DNA from 3 places in the Paenibacillus sp. FSL E2-0177 genome. Region 3 is predicted to be linked to each of the others. Evidence: predicted binding sites of a transcription regulator. Region 3 holds the regulator's gene; each other region holds the start of a gene.
What was found. Region 3 encodes Rex, which represses fermentation and respiration genes when NADH is low (regulators of the CRP and FNR family bind a similar motif). Its sites were predicted from a motif close to TTGTGAAATATTTCACAA; they were not measured.

Region 1: a site for Rex is predicted at 1,424-1,441, ahead of nadA (quinolinate synthase NadA). Genes of this name have one in related genera too.
Region 2: a site for Rex is predicted at 2,473-2,490, ahead of adhE (bifunctional acetaldehyde-CoA/alcohol dehydrogenase). Genes of this name have one in related genera too.

The regions. Positions count from the first base shown of each region.
Region 1 is NZ_CP150307.1:71,318-76,264, reverse strand. Features, by position in the region: gene nadB (L-aspartate oxidase) at 1-375, opposite strand, end outside; gene nadA (quinolinate synthase NadA) at 415-1,353, opposite strand; gene ftsH (ATP-dependent zinc metalloprotease FtsH) at 1,613-3,667, opposite strand; gene hpt (hypoxanthine phosphoribosyltransferase) at 3,777-4,316, opposite strand; gene tilS (tRNA lysidine(34) synthetase TilS) at 4,363-4,947, opposite strand, start outside.
Region 2 is NZ_CP150307.1:5,019,902-5,024,848, forward strand. Features, by position in the region: gene adhE (bifunctional acetaldehyde-CoA/alcohol dehydrogenase) at 1-2,397, opposite strand, end outside; gene MHI25_RS22535 (extracellular solute-binding protein) at 2,806-4,272, opposite strand; gene MHI25_RS22540 (carbohydrate ABC transporter permease) at 4,405-4,947, opposite strand, start outside.
Region 3 is NZ_CP150307.1:4,716,267-4,721,213, forward strand. Features, by position in the region: gene MHI25_RS21035 (amidohydrolase) at 1-690, opposite strand, end outside; gene MHI25_RS21040 (redox-sensing transcriptional repressor Rex) at 677-1,330, opposite strand; gene dinG (ATP-dependent DNA helicase DinG) at 1,461-4,322, opposite strand; gene MHI25_RS21050 (hypothetical protein) at 4,449-4,947, opposite strand, start outside.

The DNA.
Region 1 (4,947 bases), 2.3 Mb from region 3:
CTGAGTCAAAGCCAGTACCCCATCTTCCTTATCAAACAGAGTTCCTAAGCGAATTAACTCATGAACGCCTTCCGGCCCTTCATTAACAAGTGCATCGACAGCTGTTGAGGAGCAAAGACCTGCTCCGGCCATTAAGGTATCCTGCCGGTGGTAAGCAGGGGAATCATCCTCAGCTATAACAGCTGCGATCCCCCCCTGTGCATAGCGAGTATTACTTTCCATTACTGATTTCTTTGTGATCATTATGACACGCCGATCTTCACTGGCTTTAATAGCTGTGAATAACCCGGCAATCCCTGAACCAATAACAATACAATCTGTCTTTACCGTAGGAATATCCCGAAGATCAAAATCAACCAAATATTGTGGAATCATGACCGCTTTTCACCTGTTTCAACGAAAGAGTAGCGCATGCTACCGGACTTGTAGCATGCGCTCTAGGGATGTTCTGGCTTTGTCGGCGACAGCAGGCGGTACATAGATTTGTGGCTTCATCGTCTCCAGGCATTTCACCAGTTTTTTTAGATTATTAACTTTCATATTAGGACAAACAAGAAATTTGGTAGCAAAATGGAATTCTTTATCTGGACTATCCTTACGAAGCTGATATCCGGTACCATCTTCCGTTCCAACGATAAATTGCTTACGATCCGATTTCCGGCAATACTCCAGAATTGATGTAGTGCTGCCTACATAGTCACCCATGGCGACTACTTCAGGACGACACTCTGGATGAACTACAAATTCCGCATCTGGATATTTTGCTCTCATTTCTACTACATCTTTGACGGTCAACATGTCGTGAGTGTTGCAATAGCCTTCCCAAATAATCAGCTTCTTGCCCGTCTGATCTTGTACATATTGACCAAGATTCTTATCTGGGACCCAAATAATCTCTTCGGCGTCAAGGGATTCGATTACTTTCACAGCATTAGCAGAGGTACAACAAATATCGGTTTCTGCTTTAATCTCGGCGGACGAGTTGATATAAGTGACTACTTTAGCATTTGGATGTTGAGCTTTTAGCTTACGCAAACCGTCTACATTGACCATATCTGCCATTGGACAGCCTGCACGTTCATCAGGAATAAGGACGGTTTTGTTCGGGGCTAGAATTTTTGCACTTTCCCCCATGAAATGAACACCGCAGAATACAATAACTTCTGCATCTGTCTCTGCAGCCTTCTGAGCGAGTAAAAAAGAGTCGCCCCGGAAATCGGCAACCTCCTGAATTTCATCACGTTGATAATAATGAGCTAAAATGATTGCGTTTCGTTCCTTTTTAAGCTGTTCAAGACGTATACGAAGTTCTCGATTCTGTTCCTGCTTGCGCTCAAGCGCCAGAGCTTCCACCGATTGTTCTCCCCCTTAAATCCTCGCGGCTTTTCGCCGACATGATGTTATCAAATGGCATGCGCCATCATGGTGAAAAAATGAACATGCTGATATAAATAGTAAGTAATATTAATCACTAATGTACACAACGTTCCAGCCTCTGTCAATGTAACTGGACAGGCTTTAAGGCATAGAATCCCTTAAAAATTAAAATAAAAAATCCGGAGAACAGTTACGTTCTCCGGATAAATTTACATCATATGAATGGTGGACCCAATTAGGTAAGGCTAGTGCCCCCACCTTTGTTGTCATCACCGGAACCGTCATTACCCTCAGAATCAGGGTTATTCGGGATATCCTTCGACAGGTCAGGAAGTGTGGACTGTTCATCCTCAGGCTTGCCTTGAATGCGAACTCGCACATCACCGATATTGTCGATGACAGGCTCGCCAACTTCATGGGCAACACCTTCGCCACCCTCTGGTTTACCATCCTCGGAAAGGAATCCTTGTTCAATCAGTTGTGTGATCTGATCAAGCTCAAGTGTTTCTTTCTCAAGTAATGTATTGGCAATCAAGTGCATTTCTTTGGAGTGTTTGATCAACAGATCTTTACAACGTTCGTAACTCGAAGTAATAAAGTTCTGCATTTCCTGATCAATCTCATAAGCAATGGAGTCACTGTAATTCTGTTCATGCCCAATATCACGACCCAAGAATACTTGACCTTGAGAAGATCCGAACTGCATAGGTCCAAGCTTATCGCTCATACCGTACTCCATAATCATGGCACGCACGATGCGCGTAGCCTGTTGGAAGTCACTGTATGCACCCGTACCGATCTCACCAATAAACAATTCTTCAGCAACACGTCCACCAAGTAATCCAGTAACCTTATCCAAAAGCTCCTGCTTGGTAACGATCATCCGATCTTCCTTCGGAAGCATAATAACATATCCGCCTGCACGTCCGCGTGGGATAATAGTAACTTTATGCACCATATCGGCGTGCTCAAGGAAGTAACCTGCAATAGTATGGCCTGCTTCATGATAAGCTACAATACGTTTCTCGCGGTCACTGATCACACGGCTGCGTTTCTCAGTACCTACGATAACACGGTCAATAGCTTCATCCACTTCAATCATGGAAATATCTTTACGGTTACGACGTGCAGCTAGCAAAGCTGCCTCATTCAGCAGATTCTCCAGATCAGCACCTGTGAATCCGGTTGTGCGTTTAGCAACAACATCCAGTCTTACATCTTTCGTAAGCGGTTTGTTACGAGCGTGAACCTTAAGTACAGCTTCACGGCCTTTCACATCAGGACGGTCAACCGTAATTTGACGGTCAAAACGTCCTGGACGAAGCAATGCCGGATCAAGTATATCAGCGCGGTTAGTCGCCGCTACAATAATAATGCCTTCGTTACCACCGAATCCATCCATCTCAACCAGCAATTGGTTAAGCGTCTGTTCACGCTCGTCATGTCCGCCACCAAGACCGGCGCCACGCTGACGACCCACAGCATCAATTTCATCAATGAAGATAATACATGGAGCATTCTTCTTAGCATTCTCGAACAAATCACGTACCCGAGAAGCACCGACACCCACGAACATTTCCACAAAGTCAGAACCGGAAATACTAAAGAAAGGAACGCCAGCTTCACCTGCTACCGCACGGGCAAGCAATGTTTTACCTGTTCCCGGAGGACCTACAAGCAATACGCCCTTAGGAATACGTGCGCCGACAGCTGCAAATTTGCGTGGATCTTTTAGGAACTCAACGACTTCGACAAGCTCTTGCTTCTCTTCGTCCGCCCCTGCTACATCCTCAAAGCTGATTTTCTTCTTCTCTTCATTATATAACCGAGCCTTGCTCTTGCCGAAATTCATGACTTTACCGCCGCCACCTTGCGCCTGGTTAAACAGGAAGAAGAACAAGATGAACATAATTACCAGTGGGATAATTGAAGAAAGGAATGTCAGCCAAATGCTGGTACCTTCCATTTTCTTCTGAGTTAATTCAATCCCATTAACATCACTGGCTTGAATCAGTTCATTGATAGCGGCATCTGTAGGAGGAATATATGTGGAGAAGCTTTTCGATTTAGTATCGGCAGGCAGCTCTCTATACTCACCTGTGACCAGAAAGGCATTACCCTCAAACTGAACCGTCAAATCCTTCACATTGTTGTTCTTGATCTCCTGCCGTAACTCGTCGTATCTAGGGAAATCGGCGGCTTCATTTCCATTGCTCACAAACTGGACAATACCCACCACGACTAAAAATAAAATCAAATAAAAACCAGAATTCCGGATGAACCGATTCATCCCCTACCTCCTCTCACAACACTCAAGTTATTGTACCATAGCCTCTTGGGACACCTCAAATAAAGGAAGTTGTGGGTATCCGATCCGTATGATCGAGGCAGTCCTTAGTTCAATTGGAATAAATCTCAGGTTTCAGTACTCCAACATATGGGAGGTTCCGATACCGCTCGGCATAATCCAATCCGTAGCCTACTACAAATTCGTCAGGTAACACGAAGCCTGTGTAGCTGGCTTCAAGATTAACAGTGCGGCCTGATGGTTTATCAAACAAGGTAACCACAGAGATAGTAGCAGCATTCCGGTTGCGGAGCAACTCAATTAAATAGCTGAGTGTAAGACCACTGTCAATAATATCTTCAACGATCAAGATATCGCGGCCTTCTACCGATACATCCAAATCCTTAATAATTTTGACTACTCCAGAGGACTTGGTGGATGCTCCATAGCTGGACACTGCCATGAAATCCATCTCAACAGGTACTGTAATGGCTTTAACCAAATCTGCCATAAATATAAACGCACCTTTTAGTACACAAATTACTAAAGGGGTACGACCTGCGTATTCTTCGCTCAGTGTTCGACCGAGCTCCTTAATTTTCTGCTGAAGTTCCTCTTCGGTGATCAATACTTCTTGAATATCGTTTTGCAACTTGCGAAACCTCCTAAGTTATACTATGAAAGACTTACTTCGACCATTACGTGACTTCGTGGTCATCCAGCTCTGCCAGAGACAATAGAAGTACGGAGGTCGTGTGCCGCCCTACTGCGGCATGCATCGAGCGTCTTACGCCCGGAATCCAGACGATATTGCCCAAACCATCACAAACGAGGGGAATCAATGACCGTTCGGAAGCAGGTATTTTATCATCAATATAAATATCTTTTACCTTTTTGCTTCCGTTTAATCCCATGATCCTTATGGTATCTCCAGGCAATCGGGATCGTATCGTCAGTGGAAAGACCAGTTCATCACGGTCAAACCAAGCCGACATCTTCCCATAATCCTCCCCCTGTACAAAAAAGTTTTCTCTCTCCAGTACCGCCATCGACATCACCTTACCTATTTCCTCCAATTTAAGCTCAGAGTCCGGTAAAAACAGACGATATGTATAGCTTGCCTGTGGCGTCGTGGGCTTGGACGAGAACAAGATACTATCATATTGCCGCACACAAGTCAGGCCTCCACCCAAATCCAAGCTCCAGGTGGTGGGATAGCTCTGCAGCGTTCCCCGACGTACAGCTTCAATCTTGGGGAAATCAAGGGCAGATAAATCCGCCGA
Region 2 (4,947 bases), 300 kb from region 3:
ACCTTCTTCAGTTGTGCGAGCTGGCAATCCCAGAATACGGGCGATTTCTGCATAACGCTCGTCAGCTACGAAGTGTGAATATTTAGGGAACGAAGCGAACTTCGTAGGTTTCTTAGCATTGTAACGAATAACGTGTGGCATAAGGATCGCATTAGTACGACCGTGAGCAGTGTGATATTGACCGCCCCATTTATGCGCCAAGCTGTGGTTAATACCCAGGAAAGCATTAGCAAAGGCCATACCAGCAAGTGTTGATGCGTTATGCATTTTTTCACGGGCAACTCTGTCGCCTTCAAGAGCCGATTTTTCAAGGTATTGGAATACCAATTGGATTGCTTTAATTGCCAGACCATCCGTGTAGTCACTCGCCATAACAGATACATAAGCTTCGATGGCATGTGTCAATACGTCCATACCTGTATCAGCTACAGCAGTTTTTGGCAAGCTATATACGAACTCTGGATCAATGATAGCTACGTCTGGAGTTAGCTCGTAGTCAGCCAAAGGATATTTAGTGTGTTGTTCAGTTGTTTTATCGGTAATAACTGCGAAAGATGTTACTTCCGAACCTGTACCCGAAGTAGTTGGAATCGCTACAAACTTAGCTTTGTTTCCAAGTTTAGGGAATTTGTAAACCCGTTTACGGATATCCATGAATTTTTGTTTCAGACCATTAAAGTCTGCGTCTGGATGTTCATAGAATAACCACATTCCTTTTGCAGCATCCATTGGGGAACCACCACCAAGTGCGATGATGCAGTCCGGTTGGAATCTGTTCATCATTGCTGTACCTTTTTCAACTGTAGTTGTCGATGGATCTGGTTCAACTTCCGAGAACACTTCGATCGCTACAGGAGTTTGGCGTTGACGCAGGTAATGTTCAACTCTCTCAACATATCCAAGCTTAACCATCATTGGGTCAGTGATAATTGCGACACGTGTGATATCAGGCATTTTGGTCAGGTACTGAGTAGCGCCTTTTTCGAAATAGATCTTGTCAGGTACTTTAAACCATTGCATATTCACGGTACGACGATTCACCCTTTTCACGTTGATCAAATTGATTGCTGTAACGTTTTGCGACACGGAGTTACGACCATAAGATCCGCAGCCCAGCGTCAACGAAGGGATGTTAGTGTTATAGATATCGCCGATCGCACCATGAGTGGAAGGCGAGTTAACGAGAATACGTCCTGTTTGCAGACGGTTAGAGAACTTCATGATTACTTCTTCGTTGTTGGAGTGGATAGCCGAACTATGGCCCATACCACCAAATTCAACAACTTGTGCTGCGCGTTCAATACCTTGATCTGCGTTTTTAACTTTGTAGCAAGCAAGCACAGGACTCAATTTTTCAGCGGACAATGGATATTTAGTGCCTACACCTTCAAGTTCTGCTACCAGAATCTTAGTGCCGGCAGGAACTTGAATGCCGCACATTTCAGCAATTTTCACTGCGGATTGTCCAACGATTGCTGGATTAACCGCACATTTATCAACGTTCATAGCGCCGCTAGTAAGTTTGGCAGCTTCTTCTTTGTTAACAAAGTAGCAGCCATTAGCGATCATTTTCTTTTTCACTTGATCGAAGATTGGTTCTTCGATAATAACAGCTTGCTCGGAAGCACAGATCATACCATTATCAAATGTTTTGGAAAGAATGATGTCCGTTACGGCTTGATCGATATCCGCGCTCTTTTCGATGAATGCAGGTACGTTACCAGGACCTACGCCAAGAGCTGGTTTACCACAGCTATAAGCTGCTTTTACCATTGCAGAACCGCCTGTTGCGAGAATAAGTGCAACGTCAGGGTTGTTCATCAAAGCGTTTGTTTTGTCCATCGTTGGCATTTCAATCCATTGGATACAGTTCTCAGGTGCGCCAGCTTTTACAGCCGCATCATGAAGAATTCTAGCAGCTGCTGCACTACACTCTTGCGCAGATGGGTGGAAACCGAATATAATAGGGTTCCGTGTCTTAATCGAAATCAACGCTTTAAACATCGTGGTGGATGTAGGGTTGGTTACCGGTGTGATACCCATTACAATTCCGACGGGCTCAGCAATTTTTTGGAAGCTTTCATAAGCATTGTCTTCAATAACGCCTACTGTTTTATCGTATTTAATTCCGTGCCAGATATATTCTGTCGAGAAGATGTTTTTAGTAATTTTGTCTTCGTAAACCCCGCGGCCAGTTTCTTCTACAGCCAATTTAGCGAGGTACATATGTTTGTCGAGTCCAGCCAACGCCATTGCATGAACGATTGTGTCAACTTGCTCTTGATCCAGCGCCATGAATGCCTCATGTGCTTTTTTCGCTTTATCCACCAAAGTCTGAATATACTCTTCAGCGGTAGTTTGTTTAACTTGGGCGGCGACTTCGTTCTTAACTGCCATCTCCCTCGTCCTCCTGTCAATTTTTAGGTTGTTTTTCTCTACACATTTATCTTATCACATCATTTCCACCTTGTATAGTGAAATCTTTCACAAAGTATAAAGTTTTTTTGATTTGTTTTCAAAGCGCTTTCATTCGATCATATTATAGGTTTTTTACCATTATTTATGCTGTATTATCCCTTAAATCTAAAGTTTATGTTTAAAAAGACAAGAACCGATACCCATTTTCTACCTTTCCGCTCGCAAAAATATTTTAAAAATGCAAATCTAATTTTGTTGACACTCTATTTTTCTCATGACCCTCTAAAAAATAGTCGGAAGCCATCCGTCGTGTTGATTTATAAAAATATCAATAATATAAACATAAAAAAACCGACTCCTAAAGGAGCCGGTTCTGTTCTTCCTTGCCTATTCTACTTTAATTGTATCGAAGAATTTCTCTTGCACTGTTTTGGCAGCAGCTTCAAGCTGTGTCTTGGAATCTGTTCCTTTTTTGGAGAACAGCTCTTGTATTACATTGGACATGGTTGCATAGTAGTCCTGTGTATTGTATTGCGCTTCCGGTTTACCGTCCAGCAAGCCTAAAATATCAGGGCTGTATTGATATACATTTGTATATTTATCATACACAGCTTTTGTTTTCTTGCCGAAATCAGAATCTGCAGAATAGTAATCTAAGAGCGGCGGAATAAAGTATTTGCCATCCGTTGTACGTTGTTGCAGAACCGCATCCAGTGCTTCTAGACCTTTATCGGAGAAGTAATCAAATGTAATATAACGGAATGCCATTTCTTGCTCGTCTGGTGTTGCATTTGGATTGATTACAAGGTAGTCACCACCAAGTACCCCAGTGTGTTTTCCGCCTTTTTCCATCGCAGGCATTGGATACGTAAGTACATCTTCTGGTTTCAGACCGCCTTGATTCAACGCTTGCTCAATAACACCGTCAGATCCAGCCATTACCATTGCTGTACGACTTTGTTGGAATGCGCCTACAGCATCACCCCAGCCCAGTGCCCAATCCTGAGGAATCGCGTTTGCTTCCCATCTAAGTTTCTTGTAGAAATCCAGCGCTTTAATCCCAGCCTCAGAATTAAAAGTAGCTACAACCTTACCGCCTTCAATCTTCTGAATTTCACCGCCAGCTTCGAACAGGAAGTTGGTCCAGTTCCAGCCTGCTTCATTCCCTTTACCCATTGGAGCAATACCGGAAATCCCTTTTTTGGTATCAGCTACGCCTTTCGCGGTATTCAGCATATCATCCCAAGTCCAATCCATAGATGGAACAGCAACGCCTTTTTCATCCAGCATTTTTTTGTTGATCATTGTGGTTGTTACATAACCCTTTTGAGTTACGCCGAATACTTTTCCGTCAATGATAAATTGGTTTTGGAGAACCGGGTTAATTTGATCCTTAAATTCGTATTTATTCCACAGATCCGTAATGTCAGCTACCCAGCCTTTTTCAACTAGGAATTTTGCTTCTGTAGCGTAAGTGTTAAAGAAGGTTGGAGCTTCATTCGCTGCCATTTTGATGCCGATTTCACTTACATTGTACTGCCAATCGTCTTTGACGATTTCAACATTCGGATACTCCTCTTGGAAACGTTTGATCTTGTCATCTTCCTGTGCTCTAACTTCGGTTAGGTCAGGGGTTGGATAGTGAATTTTGATGGTCACTTTTCTTTGTGTGATATCATCAGTTGGCGCTGCTGTAGCACTGCCAGCATTATCTGTTGCAGCATTCGTTGGCGCAGTAGTCGCTTCCCCTTCCTTGTTTCCTGTTGTGTTTCCGTTATTGTTGTTACCGCCGCATGCGGTTAACAATGATCCGGCCACAAGGAGGCTTAGTAGCACGCTAGAGTACTTACGCATTGAAACTCCCCTTTTCAATTCATAGTTATCTTACATATCGATCATAAAAGAGAAATCGTTTACAAACGAGGTGCATTTATATTCCTTTCATGTGCATGTTTACGATCCGTGACTAAATTAGTCGATCCGCGCTTATCCCTTAACTGCTGATAATGCGACGCCACGCATAATGAACTTTTGGAAGATCAGGAAGACAAGGATCGGCGGCAACGATACGATAAATAGGATAGCGAATTTAATATTCGTATTAAGTGCCTTTACATTAATAACGTATTTATAGATTGCTGTCGCGAGCGTATATTTCTCTTCACTGTGCATAACCAGAGATGGCCAGAACCAGTCATTCCATGCAGTAGAAAAGATAAAGATCGCCAGCGTAGCAAATATCGGAACCGACAATGGCACTGCAATGGAGAAAAAGCTTCTCGGCTCAGAGGAGCCGTCAATCCGCGCGGCTTCAAAAATTTCAGGATGTATCCCATCAAAAAAGTTCTTTAAGAGTAGAAAATAGAATGTATTCGCACCCGCCGGCAGCCAAAAGGCAGCGTACTGATTCAGTAATCCAAGCTCTTTTAGATTGACAAAGTTGGGAATCATGTAGCTGGTCGCCGGAATAAACAATGTCATCAGGAAAAAGAAATAAATTGCCTTTCTGTAAGGAACATTCATACGAGA
Region 3 (4,947 bases):
CCCGTAATCCGCCACATTTTGTTCCACTTCACGTTTCGTTTCGGACATATGCGTATGCATCGGTAAATCCAGATCATGCGCTGCCTGCACGAACTTAACCAGGAAGTCCGGAGGGCAAGTATAAGGGGCGTGCGGCGAGATCATAGTAGTAATTCTACCTTCAGCCTTTCCATGCCAGTTACGGGCAAAAGAAATCGCTTCCGCAAGCTTGTGATTCTGTACATCCTCTGGACATAAGCCGATCACACCACGCATCAATACGGAACGGATACCTGATAACTCAGCTACCTCGGCTACTCGGTCCATATGATCATACATATCGAGGAAGGTCGTAGTTCCACCCTTCAGCATTTCCAATACAGATAAGGAGGTTCCCCAGTATACATCATCACCGGTGAACTTTTCCTCCATCGGCCACATCTTCTCCTGAAGCCACACTTGTAGCGCTAAATCATCTCCATATCCACGCAGCAAAGACATCGCCGCATGACCATGTGTGTTTACAAGTCCAGGCATGAACAGCAGACGGCTGCCATCAACCACTTGCACTCCAGCTTCCATCTGAGGCTCTTCTTTTCCTATGTAAGTGATTAAATCATCTTCAATAGTCATATATCCACTCAGAACCGGCTCATCCGTTCCCGGAGTCAGAAAATACCCGCCCTTAATTATCGTTTTATTGTTGTTCATGTTCGCTTTCTTCCTTTCCATCCCGCAAGTAATAAGCAAGACTTTGCAGATCAGTTGTAAAATCAGCTGCATGCACCCGGATATTCGGTGGTGTCTTCAGAATCACAGGGGCAAAGTTCAAAATCGCTTCAATCCCAGAAGAAATGAGAATATCTGCTACATTTTGAGCTTCTGAATCAGGTACGGTAATAATGGCAATGCGAATACCTTGCTCACGAATTGTGCTGCCTAGTTCATCCATCGGTTGCACAGTAAGGGAGTTGATCTTACGTCCAACCTTAGGAGCGTACGAATCAAATATAGCCGTGATTTTCATAGTATCTTTGAGATATGCATTGTAATTAGACAAGGCATGTCCGAGATTACCTGCTCCAACTAAAGCTACATTAAGCTGTTGATCCAGCTTCAGGATATGACGGATTTTCTCAATAAGATACGTTACATCATAGCCGATACCTTTTCTGCCGAAGTCACCAAAATATGCTAAATCCTTACGAATCTGTGCGGGATTAAGATCAAGCTTTTGTCCAAGTTCCTGAGAGGAAACTGTTAATATTTCGCGATTCTGGAGATCATTCAAAAAACGCAAGTACACAGGCAGTCTGCGAACAACGGCTTCTGATATTTTATCCGATTTCATATTTTTCCTCCTAAAAATAGTAATGTTCTTGTGAAAATCCATATTCAAACGTCTACCTCTCCTTATTAAGGACGGTACTGTAACACACCGCCCTTAAGGATAAGGAGGAGCTAAACTGAAGACGAGCGTTTTAAGAAGCGCCGCCATCCTCTAGCCATTCCGCTATGCGAGGGACCATTTGATCAGTAAGCATATGCTCCATTTTGGGACCAGGCAATGAATAAAGGAAATACTTCCCGTAATGAGATTCAATAACCCTTGTATCATAAACAATAACTATTCCGCGATCCTGCGCCGTGCGAACCAGTCTTCCGAATCCCTGCTTAAAACGAATAACCGCTTGAGGAACAGATAATTTCATGAACGGATTCTTCTTCTGGGCCTGCAATAACTCCGACTTCGCTTCCGCCAACGGGTGATTCGGTGGTTGAAACGGAAGTCTCACGATGGCCAGGCAAGTCAGTGCTTCACCTGGAATATCTACACCTTCCCAGAAGCTGCTCGTCCCCAGCAATACGGATGCTGCACTGTCCTGAAAGCGGCGGATCAGCTTGCTCCGGCTGCCACCTTCCACGCCTTGACCAAGCACCGTAATCTCTTGTGAGGCCAAAGCCTCTTTAAGCGGATCATATACCTGACGCAGCATTTTATAAGAAGTAAACAGAACCAGCATCCGCCCACGTGTTGTTTTAGCAGCTTCCGATAATGACTGTACGAGTGTATCGACAAATCGAGCATCGCCCACACTCCCCTTCACACTAGGAAAATCACGCGGTATAACTAGCAGTGCCTGCTCGCGATACTTAAAGGGAGATGGAAGGAGTGAGGTCATTAGACGTCCCTCTTCTACAGCTTCGTTAAGTCCGAGATTATCAATCATAAATTGAAAAGATTTATCTACAGATAGCGTCGCCGAGGTAAGCACGATGCTTTTTTTCTTATCGAAGAACAACTCTTTAAGCTGGCTGCTAACATCCACAGGGACGGCATACAGCTGTAGTGATTTGCTGCGGTAATTTCCATTTGCCTCCAGCCAATATACTACATTATCGTCATTCAGCCCCATAAAGAATCTTACTTGCTCACGTATGGAAGCCAAATCTTTAAATAAACCGCTAATATCAGTAACAAGGCTGTCTGCTGAGGATTGGCTTTCCTGGTCACGCATCTCGTTAAGCATTTTATCACCCTTACGGATGATGTCGCTTAACGTCAGATTCATAGTGTTCTCTAGCGCAACCAATTCATCCCAATCCTTCGGCTTACGGGCGGGAAGCAACCGCATAACCAGTTGTCCCGCTTCTCCTGCCCCTGCATCACTGCGTTCCGGCAATAGGCTGAACAGCTTGTCGCTGAGTGCATCCCAGGTTTCTTTGACGGTAAGCAGATCCGGGTAGATCCGATCGATGACTCCGCTCCATTCTGAAGCCTCTTCACTGCCTGACGACTGTAATATCTGACGCAGAGCAGGAAGCTGTCCGTTTCGGCTATCTTTATACAGTCGCGATAACGTGTGTGCCACAGTGAAATGCTTCATATGCATGCCAAGATGTTTACCAGCCACATCTTCTAAATGATGTGCTTCATCAATGACAAGATGCTCGTAAGCCGGAAGCAGCTGGTGCCCAGCCTTAACATCTGCGAATAGCTTGGAGTGGTTCGTAATAACCACGTCAGCAATCCCAGCTTCATGCTTGGCCCTATGATAATAACATTTGCGGAACCAAGGACAAGAACGGCCCAGACAGGAATCGGTATCGCTTGCCACCGTCTCCCAGAAGTCACCGCCCCGGCCGCTTAAATTCAGCTCTTCATCATCCCCTGATTCACTTTGAGTGAGCCATACAATCATCTGAGCGGCAGTAAGCGCATCTTCCCTTGGGCTTATAAAGTCCTTCTTATTAATTTTATGCTCAAACTTACGCAGACACAAATAATGCCCTCTTCCCTTAAAAATAGCAGCTTTAAACGGAAAAGGAACTACCTGCGTTAACAAAGGGATATCCCGCTCGCGCAATTGGTCCTGCAGATTAATGGTATGAGTGCTGACCATGACTTTTTCATTGGTGCGAACGCTTTGATAAATGGCAGGCAACAAATAACCGAGCGATTTACCGGTTCCTGTGCCCGCTTCGATCAGTAGGTGTTTGTCTTCGGCAAGTGCCGTCATCACCTCATTGATCATAATATCCTGAGCTTCCCGGCTTTCATACTGCGGTAATGTGTCTTTAAGTCGTTTGGTTACTTCGTCCATATAATCAGTAAAAGATAAATTCGCTAGCGGATTCTCAGCATGCTCATCTCTAGGTGGCGCTAACTCCGTCCAATCTCCTACTGCAAGCGCTAATTGACGATAGAAAGTCAGATCACCTTCGGGCTGTAGCGTTTCCGCTTCCCGCTCTCGCAGCAGACCATCAAAGTACCAGCCCAGATCACTATCCTCTTCGGTAAACAGCTCACAGAGTCTCTGGATCGTAAGCAGCGGCAGCTCGTAGAGCTCCTCCAGACATTTCAGCAGCACTAAAGCAGTCGCAAGTGCATCACTATCTGCCTGATGCGGACGATCATGTGTCACTCCAAAATGAGCACTGACAGAGCCAAGTTGATAAGATGTGAGCGAAGGAAAGCAAATTTTCAGAAAATCAATCGTATCCAAAATCCGCCCTTGAAATGGCAAATAACCACAACGATCTAAAGCATTTTGTAAAAAATGGAAGTCGAAAGCGACATTATGCCCTACAAGCACAACATCATCCAAGAGCGGAACAAGCTCCATCATCATCTCATCCAGCTCAGGCGCATCCTTAACATCATCATCGGTAATCCCCGTCAGACCTGTTATAAAAGGAGGAATCGGCGTTCCGGGCTTGACATAGGAACCATATACCCGGGAGATGGACCGGTCTTCTTCTATAATTGCAAGGCCAACCTGGATAATTTCACCCACGGATTGGGTTCCTGTTGTTTCAAAATCAAGCACGGCAAATTTCATTATAATTCTATTCCCTTTCAATTGAGACTCTTAATCAGCATAACAGAAGTTGCGAAAAAAGGCGATGCACACCACTGGTTCAGGGGATGCATCGCTTGAATGGAAATTTCCAAAACCGTTATTCTTTTACAAAAGGGAAACCAGCTGATTTCCAAAATGCAGCTTCCCTCCACGACGGCGGCATACCTCTAAGTTAACGTTTGGTTCCGGAAGCGCAGGGTCATGCTGCAAAGCAAGATCAAATAATTCCTGCGCTTCATTGAAACGTTCCTGTGAGGCTCGTATGCAGCCTAAAGCATTATAAACCATGGCTTTCAGCTTGGTTTCCCGTATCAAGCCCAGCATATGGTTCAGATGACCCCAAGCGGCCTCACCGTCACCTTCCTGCAGATAAGAGATGGCTAAATATAATCGAGCAGCCAAGCTATCCGGGTATTGCGCAATAACTTCTTTAAACTGATCAATACACTTTCCATACATCAGCAGCTTATAATACCCCTGACCTCTTACAAAGGAATCCATACATAGCTCTGGTGCTTCCTGTTCCGGCACTTCCTCTTCGACCACTGCTGTAAAATCCGCACTTTCGCGAAAGGAACTAAGCTTCTCAGCAAAAGCGAGCCAT